3 regions of the Bacillus sp. TCT6 genome follow, and region 2 is predicted to be linked to each of the others. Evidence: riboswitches for the same ligand, from Rfam matches in the RefSeq annotation. Region 2 holds a riboswitch; each other region holds the start of a gene.
The links. Region 2 has a riboswitch for S-adenosylmethionine ahead of AC0ONG_RS14430 (M20 family metallopeptidase). Riboswitches for the same ligand answer to the same signal wherever they lie in the genome.
Positions count from the first base shown of each region.

Region 1: linked by a shared signal. The riboswitch ahead of AC0ONG_RS29705 (MetQ/NlpA family ABC transporter substrate-binding protein) and the one ahead of AC0ONG_RS14430 (M20 family metallopeptidase) in region 2 are both predicted to bind S-adenosylmethionine.
Region 3: linked by a shared signal. The riboswitch ahead of AC0ONG_RS20000 (bifunctional homocysteine S-methyltransferase/methylenetetrahydrofolate reductase) and the one ahead of AC0ONG_RS14430 (M20 family metallopeptidase) in region 2 are both predicted to bind S-adenosylmethionine.

Region 1 is NZ_JBVYHX010000004.1:15,610-18,893, reverse strand. Features, by position in the region: gene AC0ONG_RS29715 (DUF6612 family protein) at 26-790, opposite strand; gene AC0ONG_RS29710 (NAD(P)-dependent alcohol dehydrogenase) at 947-1,855, shown strand; SAM riboswitch class I at 1,935-2,049, shown strand; gene AC0ONG_RS29705 (MetQ/NlpA family ABC transporter substrate-binding protein) at 2,135-2,947, shown strand; gene AC0ONG_RS29700 (methionine ABC transporter ATP-binding protein) at 2,960-3,284, shown strand, end outside.
Region 2 is NZ_JBVYHX010000001.1:2,824,622-2,827,905, reverse strand. Features, by position in the region: gene AC0ONG_RS14435 (AAA domain-containing protein) at 1-1,530, shown strand, start outside; SAM riboswitch class I at 1,606-1,707, shown strand; gene AC0ONG_RS14430 (M20 family metallopeptidase) at 1,796-3,001, shown strand.
Region 3 is NZ_JBVYHX010000001.1:3,920,261-3,923,544, forward strand. Features, by position in the region: gene AC0ONG_RS20000 (bifunctional homocysteine S-methyltransferase/methylenetetrahydrofolate reductase) at 1-1,479, opposite strand, end outside; SAM riboswitch class I at 1,550-1,659, opposite strand; SAM riboswitch class I at 1,863-1,973, shown strand; gene metI (cystathionine gamma-synthase/O-acetylhomoserine thiolyase) at 2,068-3,180, shown strand; gene metC (cystathionine beta-lyase) at 3,177-3,284, shown strand, end outside.

The DNA of each region.
Region 1 (3,284 bases), on a different contig from region 2:
TTTCAGGTACCTCTCTTGACAGTGATTACTTTGCTGCTGGCAATTGTATTGGATCAAATTTATCATACGATGTAAACTTTGCATCCGTAATAATGTGCGCTTTATCTTCACCATTGCTACTCATAACCATATCTATCTTTGCTGATTCATATTTAAAATCTTTTGTAATAATATATTCCCCATCTATTTCTTCTATCTTTGCATTTTGGCCTTGTAGCATTTGTTTCTGCTTTTCATCCATACTAGCTAGCATACTCTCTGTCTCTTTCCCTTTTAATGCAAACTTCAGCTTATAATTATCTCCACTTTTCTCCATCTTCACTTTATTTAAAATTTCCGATGGAATCTCTAAATTATCTACCATTCCTTGAGTCGCATTCATTCCGTTAGCATTTAATTGTTCCTCTGGTACAGACATAACTTCACCCGAATTAGGATTTTTCACCTGACCAGCAATTTTTCCACCCACATCATAAACAATAACCTCTGTACCAGAAACATTCATTTCAGAACGAGAGTTTTTTTTCTTCGGCTCTAGTTGCATTTTAGCCTTCATTACATTCATCTCTGTTCCTTCAGCCTTTATTCCCACATCATATGTCATCGTTACATTTTCTTCGTTTTTAAAAGCTTCATTCGCTTTATTGAAAACATCCTTCGCTGTTAATTCCTTTTCTTTCTGCACAGCTTCTTTTTTCGGTTCATCAGTCTTTTTTGTTTCCTCATTACTACACCCTACTCCTAGACCAACTGCAAGTACTAAACTTGAAATTAAAATAAGTTTTTTCATAACGTCCCCTCCTTCCCAAAAATAATATCATCTCTTTTCCTATGAAATCTATATAATTCGTAATATTCTTCTTTAATTTTTTTCCTATATAGTAACATGTTTGAGAAAAAGTTTAAATATGATGTAAATAATAACAACTCATTTCAGGAGGTCATTATGAAAGCAATTATTTGCACAAAGTATGGACCACCTAATGTTCTCCAGATTCAAAATGTAGAAAAGCCTAAACCTAAAAAAAATGAAGTATTAGTTAAAATTCACGCAACAAGTGTATCGACTGGAGATTGTAGAATACGTGGCTTTAATAGCCCCCTCTTATTTTGGATTCCTATGCGGATCATATTAGGTTTCAGAAAACCGAGGAAACCTATACTTGGCGTAGAGTTATCCGGTGAAATCGAAGACATTGGAACAGATGTAACACAATTTAAAAAAGGAGATCCAGTTTTTGCATTAACAGAACTAAACCTTGGTGGTTATGCCGAATACACATGCGTGCATGAAAGTGGATTAATAGCATTAAAACCTACCAATGTGACATATGAAGAAGCTGCCGTTATTCCTTTTGGCGGAACTTCAGCATTGCACTTCCTTAGAAAAGGACAGATAAAAAAAGGGCAACGAGTACTTATATACGGCGCCTCTGGTTCAGTAGGGACAGCTGCCGTACAACTTGCTAAATACTTCGGGGCGACTGTCACAGCTATTTGTAGTAGTTCGAATTTCGATTTAGTTACAGCCTTAGGGGCAGACAACGTAATTGATTATATGAAAGAAGATTTTACTAAGCAGGGCGAGCACTACGATATTATATTTGATGCAGTTGGAAAATATAAAAAGTCTCTTTGTACAGATGCATTAATGCCTAATGGAAAATATGTATCTGTGAATGGAATGATGGCAAAGGTCAGTAAAGAAGATATGAACCTACTAAAACAACTAGCTGAAACAGAAAAGCTAAAACCTGTTATTGATAGAACTTACCGATTAGAAGAAGTTGTAGAAGCCCATACGTATGTAGAAATGGGCCATAAGAAAGGAAATGTTTCGATTACCTTAAAATAAAATATATTCTGAAAATATCATTGACAATTCTTTTTGTACGATTTACTATTAGTACCATATTCAAAACTACATACACATACTCTTATCAAGAGTGGCGGAGGGACTGGCCCGATGATGCCCGGCAACCGAGCTTATAACATATAAGCTAAGGTGCTAATTCCTGCAAAACGAGTTTTCGTTTTGGACGATAAGAGAGGAATCTATTTCGTCTATTCGGCACCTCTCTTATTTTTGGGAGGTGCTTTTTATTTTGGAACGTATATGAAGGGGGATTTATAGATGAAAAAGGTATTATTAAGCATTGTAAGCGGAGCAGTATTATTATTAGGCGCCTGTAGCGTGAGTTCAGATAAAGAGGTAAAAGCATTAGACGAGAAAAAGATTACTGTCGGTGTAACAGGTGGACCACATGAACAAATTTTTGAAAAGGTAAAAGAAGTTGCAGCAAAAGATGGTCTCGAAATTGATATAAAAGTATTTAATGATTATGTAGCGCCGAACGTATCTTTAGATGAAAAAAGCCTTGATGTAAATAGCTACCAAACAAAATCGTATTTAGATGTATTTAAAGCTGAACGCAATATGAAATTAGCTGAAGTATTTTCAACAGTAACATTCCCTATGGGCATATATTCTAAAAACATAAAAGATGTAAAAGACTTAAAAGAGGGCGATGCAATTGCTGTACCAAATGACCCAACGAATGAACTGCGAGCTTTAAAATTATTTGAAAAAGCAGGGGTTTTAAAAGTTGATCCGAAGGCTACAGAAAAAGCGACTGCGAAAGATGTAATTGAAAACCCGAAAAATTTAAAGATTGTTGAATTAGAAGCTTCTCAATTACCAACGCAACTAAGTGAAGTGAAAGCAGCTGCAATTAATACAAACTTTGCATTAGGTGCAAAATTAAGTCCAGCGAAAGATTCTATTTTCCGCGAAGGAAAAGATTCACCATATGTGAACTGGGTCGTTGTTCGTACTGAAAATAAAGATGATGCCGTTGTAAACAAATTAAAGAAAGCTTATCAATCTAAAGAAGTAAAAGAGTTTATCGAGAAAAAATTTGATGGTTCAGTTTTACCATCTTGGTAGGAGCTGACGATAATGATTGAATTAAAAAACATATCCAAAGTATTTACAACAAAAAAAGGGAATGTTGAGGCTCTTAAGTCTACTTCCCTTAAAGTAGAAAAAGGCGATGTATTTGGAATCATTGGGTATAGTGGCGCTGGTAAAAGCACATTGATTCGATGTGTAAATCTATTAGAAAAACCAACGACAGGAAATATCATTGTAAACGAACAAGACCTAACAACATTATCAACAAAAGAACTAGCAAAAGCGAGACAAAAAATCGGAATGATCTTTCAAGGATTCAATTTACTTAAAACTGTTACCGTCTATGAAAATATTGCATTACCGTTACGGC
Region 2 (3,284 bases):
GTTGAAACGACGAACGGATCTTGGGGAGAAGAAAGACTCTATTTAGAAGAAACACGACAAGATCTTCGTGAAAAGATTTTATCATATAAAGCGACTTCTGCTGATAAGAAGCGTATACAAGAGATTGAAAGTGATCTTCGAAAGCAAAAAGCGAAAATTAAAGAAGTAGAAAAAGAATATATTGAAAATGCGAAAGTAATTGGTGCAACTCTATCAAAATGTGCAATTGATGCGCTAATTTATGAGCGTACATTTGATTTAGTTGTTGTAGATGAAGTGAGTATGGCGTTCGTTCCGCAAATCGCATTAGCTGCTTCACTTGGAAAACGTATCGTTGTTTGTGGCGACTTTTTACAATTACCTCCAATTGCGATGGCGAACCATGAACTTGTTCGCAAATGGCTTGGGGAAGATATGTTTTACCATGCTGGGATTGTTGAGTCTGTTAATAAATCAGAAGCACATCCGAACCTATTTATGTTGCAGGAACAAAGACGTATGCATGCGAATATATCGAAGTTTACGAATTCGTTTATTTATAAAAATAGAGTATACGATCATCCTTCTGTTTCAGAGCGTAAAGAACTTGCGCAATTGCAGCCGTTCGCAAATGAAGCGAGTGTTTTATTTGATACGAGCCAAATGGGAGCTTTTTCGTTAAAAGATGCGGCTTCTGGTTCACGTTTTAACATTATGTCTGGTTTAGTAGCGATGCAAATGATGTTAATCGGATTGTTAGACGGTGTTCAGTCGATTGGTGTTGTGACACCTTACAGGGCGCAGTCACGCTTTTTATCAACGTGTATTAGAGAAATGTTGCAGAGAACGAAATATCAAAACATACCAGTTTTAGCGGCGACAGTTCATAAGTTCCAAGGTTCTGAAAGAGATATGATGATCTTTGATACGGTTGACAGTTATCCGCAAGAACGACCTGGCGTATTATTCTTTGATCACAAAAACCATCGCCTCGTCAATGTAGCAGTGACAAGAGCGAGAGGGAAGTTCATTCAATTATCAGATTGCCATTATATGCGTAAAAACCTTTCGAGAAAACAAGCGTTATCACAATTAACAGCTCATATAGAACGTCATGGAGATGTGTATGATCGCACGACATCAAGACAATTGTGGGAACGGAAAATTTCGAAACGTTTACGCTGGTTTATGGAAATGAATCTTGAAGAGCCGAAAGGGTTATTAAAAGATATTTTAGCCGCAAAACGAAAAATTATTATTTCACTTCCAATTACAAAACAAGTGGATAAGCGAGTATGGCAAGCGTTAATGCGTACAAATGCACAGATAACAGTTTATAGTGATGGACCAGTTCCACTGAAAAATGTAAAGTTACAAAGACAAAATAAAGCATTCCCGTTTATCGTAATTGATGATGAAATCTTCTGGGCAGGCGCACCGCTTACATCTCAAATGATGTTTGAAGGTAGTACAGAATTTCCGTACGTATGTGCCAGACTGCAAGCGCCAGAAACAATTGGTGTATTAAAAGGATTTTTAGATATTCGGTAAATTCGGATAGGAATTCCTTGACTTTTATTTGGAATGAACTTAGAATGAATGTAATTTAATATAATTTTATGAAAATTCTTATCACGAGAGGTGGAGGGACTGGCCCTATGATACCTCGGCAGCGGATTCGTTATGAATACTGTGCCAATTCCAGCAAGGTAACTTGAAAGATAAGAAAGAAGCTCATTTTGATTGTATATACAGAAGCCTCTTTCTATCTTTTAGAAAGAGGCTTTTTTACGTGAAAATAAAAGGAGGAAGAACAATGGGAGCGACAGGAGTAACGTCACAAAGAAAAACAATTGAAGAGAGTATCGAAAGAAATAAGGAAAAGTACATAGAAACAAGTCATGATATTCATGCGAATCCGGAGATTGGAAACCAAGAGTTTTACGCATCCAGAACGTTAAGCTTATTACTAGGTAGTGCAGGATTTCAGCTGCAACACAATATAGCTGGACATGAAACAGGTTTTATCGCGCGAAAAAGTTCAGGAAAACAAGGACCAGTCATTGCATTTTTAGCGGAGTATGACGCTTTACCAGGACTAGGTCATGCGTGTGGTCACAATTTAATTGGCACAATTAGCGTTGCAGCAGCAATCGCATTATCAGAAACGCTTGAAGAAATTGGCGGGGAAGTTGTCGTGTTTGGTACACCAGCAGAAGAAGGCGGGCCAAATGGTAGCGCGAAATCAAGTTATGTAAAGGCAGGTTTATTTAAAGACATTGATGCGGCGCTTATGATTCATCCGAGCGCAAAGACAGCGACAACGAGTCCTTCATTAGCAGTCGATCCACTTGATTTTCATTTTTACGGAAAAACAGCTCACGCTGCAGCCTCACCAGAAGAAGGGATTAATGCATTAGATGCGGTTATTCAGCTTTATAACAGTATTAACGCACTTCGCCAACAACTTCCGTCAGACGTGAAAATTCATGGCGTTATTACAGAAGGCGGAAAAGCACCTAACATTATTCCTGACTACGCCGCGGCAAGGTTCTTCATCCGCGCAGCAACGCGAAAAAGATGTGCAGAAGTAACAGAAAAAGTAAGAAACATTGCTGAGGGAGCAGCGTTAGCAACAGGTGCAAAAGTAAAAATTCATCAATTCCAAAATGAAATCGATGAATTACTCGTAACAAAAACATATAACGATATCGTAGCGGAAGAATTAGAACTATTAGGTGAAGAGGTAAATCGTAAAGAAAGAGTAGGGATCGGTTCAACCGACGCAGGAAACGTAAGTCAAGTCGTACCGACAATTCATCCGTACATTAAAATCGGACCAGATGACTTAATTGCACATACGAATGAATTTAGAGAAGCAGCACGTTCAGAACTTGGAGATAAAGCATTAATTACATCGGCAAAAGCATTAGCAAATACGGCGTATCGATTAATTACGGAAGAAGGGTTGTTAGAGAAGGTGAAGGAGGAGTTTAGAGAGGCACAGAGGAATCAGGGGTAAGGCACTTTTTCGAATATAAATCTAATTCATATGCAGAAATAATAGAAAAGAACATTGAAAAAAATCAATGTTCTTTTCTATTTATGAATCATTTGTTTCTTCATTAATTTTGAGGATGAATTTCTTTAGTGATATCTTGGATCTAGTCTAGTCTAGTTTAATAGTAACGGTGATCTGTGAGTTCGAATTGCATTAAAGGATAATAACTAGAGAATGTGTTGTAATTAAAATTTATATTTCTATATTAATTTGTAAAATAAATTCACTTTATGTTATTATATTT
Region 3 (3,284 bases), 1.1 Mb from region 2:
AGTTAAAAAATACTCCGCTCCAGCATCTATTTTTCGTTCCATTCGCTTAACCGCTGCTTTTAAGTGCCTCACGTGAGGATTAAATGCGCCGCCTACAGAAAACCTTGTCGCCGGTCCAATTGATTTCCCTAAAATTGAACGTCCATCGTTCATTTCTTTAATCATTTTAATGAGCTCAATAGAGGATAAATCATATACAGAAGTTGCACCGGGAAAATCACCAACGCGCGCTGGATCACCAGTTAAAGCTAACACTTCTTCCATCCCTAACGCCGATAAACCTAACAAATGAGATTGTAGTCCAATGACGTTATGATCTCTACACGTTAAATGTGTCAATACTGGGATATCATGCTTGGTTAATAACGCACCCATTGCCATATTCGAGATGCGAGGCGATGCTAATGAATTATCTGCTAGAGTAATAGCATCTGCTCCCGCTCTTTTTAACGCTCTTGCTCCTTCAAAAAAACGCTGTGTATCTAACGTTTTCGGTGGATCTAATTCCACTACAACTGTCGTTTGTTTTTTCGCTTTCTCTGCTAGAGTGACGTGAGCCTTCGAACGTTTCTCATGCGTATGAACGACTTTCGGCCTTTGAATCGTGTCTTTTTCTATTACAGGGGTAATATTCGCAACAGCGCGCTTCATACTTTGAATATGTTCTGGAGTCGTACCACAACAACCACCCAATAATCGAATACCTTGCTCAATAAATCTCGGTGTCATCGCTTCAAAATAAGCTGGGCTTCCCTCATATACATAACGTCCCTCCACATAATTCGGGAGACCTGCATTTGGGTATGCTGATAAATAGCCATTTTGCGGAATCGATATCATTTTGAAAGCTTCCGTCATATGAAGCGGCCCTAGTTGACAATTCAATCCAACAACATTTGCACCGCAATCTATAAGTTGCTTTAATATTTCATTGACATCATTTCCATTTTGAGTCGTACCTGCTTCATGTAACGCTAATTGAGCAACAATTGGAATATTCGTTTGCTTACGCAATACTTTAACGGCATGAAGTAATTCAAATTCATCGTAAAAAGTTTCTAATAGTAATCCATCAACCTGCTCTTCTAGTAAAGCCCCTGCCTGTTCAAGTAGCATAAACTCCCTTTCCATATCAGTCGTTGTAACGGCTCCGATGTGTTTCATACCACCAATTGTTCCTAAAATTGCATTTCTGTCTGTAACAGATGCTTTCGCCAGTTTTACTGCCGCTCTATTAATTTCTGTAACTTGATTTTCTAAACCATACATACGTAATTTCGTCTCATTTGCCCCATACGTATTCGTTTGAATTACATCTGCTCCAGCAGCTACATATTGTTTATGAATCGATATAATTAAGTCTGGATCAGATACATTCAATTCTTCAAAGCTACTTTGCAAACCATGTGAATGCAATAACGTCCCAACCGCACCATCACCTATTACAATTCCTTTTGATAATAAATCTAGTAATTTCACGAATCTCCCTCATTTCTATCAATATAAAAACCCCCTCTTCACTTTGAAGAGGGGGACATAATCGTTCCTCCTCTTATTATGCAAAACATTCGTTTTGCAGGTATTAGCACCGTTTCAAACATTTCGTTTGAAGGTTGCCGGGTTTCACAGGGCCTTTCCCTCCACCGCTCTCAATAAGAGTTGTCTTTATTATTTTATTTATGTAGCTAAAAGGAAATGCGTTCCCCTTTTAACAATGTTTGTTAATTTTTTAATAAATTTAGCATGCACAAAAGTAAAAGTCAATGATACTTGCGGAAAAATAAAAATTATTTAAAATAAACTTGCAATTCAATTATCTTTTGTTGTAAAGTTAAAAACATAATAAAAATTTCATACGAACATTCTTATCTAGAGAGGTAGAGGGACTGGCCCTATGACGCCTCAGCAACCATTAACAGTTTGTTAATAAGGTGCTAATTCCAGCAAATTGTGAAAGATTTGACAGATGAGAAGAAGACTCTATTCAAACCGAAAGCCTTCTTCTTAGAAGGCTTTTTTTATTTTATATTCACTTAATGTTTCAATTTAAAAAGGAGGAATTTTCACATGTCAACAATCGAAACAAAACTAGCACAAATCGGAAATCGCAGTGAAACTACAACAGGAACGGTTAATCCACCGGTTTATTTCTCAACCGCTTATCGTCACGAAGGAATTGGTAAATCTACTGGCTTTGACTATTCACGAACTGGCAATCCAACTCGCGGTCTTTTAGAACAGGCAATCGCAGACTTAGAATATGGCGAACAAGGTTATGCCTGTAGTTCAGGGATGGCGGCTGTTCTCCTCGTCCTTTCTCTATTCCGCTCTGGAGACGAACTTATTGTATCTGAAGATTTATACGGAGGAACGTATCGATTATTTTCTGAGCACGAAAAAAAGTGGAATGTTCGATGTAGATACGTAAATACACAATCTATTAAACAAATTGAGCAAGCTATCACAACTGAAACGAAGGCTATTTTCATAGAAACTCCAACTAATCCATTAATGCAAGTTACTGATATTGCTGCTGTCGCAACTGTAGCGAAAAGGCACGGACTACTTCTTATTGTAGACAACACATTCTACACACCTTATATACAGCAACCATTAACAGAGGGTGCTGACATTGTACTCCATAGCGCAACGAAATATTTAGGGGGACATAACGATGTACTAAGCGGACTTGTCGTTGCAAAAGGAATGGAACTTTGCGAGGAAATCGCTCATTATCATAATGCATCAGGCGCGGTTTTAAGCCCATTTGACTCATGGTTATTAATTCGCGGTATGAAAACGTTAGCGCTTCGCATGAGACAACATGAAGAAAATGCGAAAGCAGTTGTTGCATATTTAAATGATGAAAACGGGGTGACAGATGTATTTTATCCAGGAAGAGGCGGCATGATTTCATTCCGCCTTAAAGATGAAGCTTGGATTAATCCATTCTTACAATCTTTATCCTTAATTACATTTGCAGAAAGTCTTGGTGGTGTAGAAAGTTTAATGACTTATCCAGCAACGCAAACACATGCTGATATTCCTGAAGATATTAGAACAGCAAACGGTGTATGCAATCGTCTTCTTCGATTCTCCGTTGGCATTGAAAATAGTAACGATTTAATTCAAGACTTAAAGCAAGCCATTAAACTCGTAAAAGAAGGTGTAAAAATATGAGCTATTCTATAGATACACTCTTACTACACAACCAATATAAACATGACTCACAAACGGGCGCTGTGAACGTTCCCATTTATAACACATCAACTTTTCACCAGTTT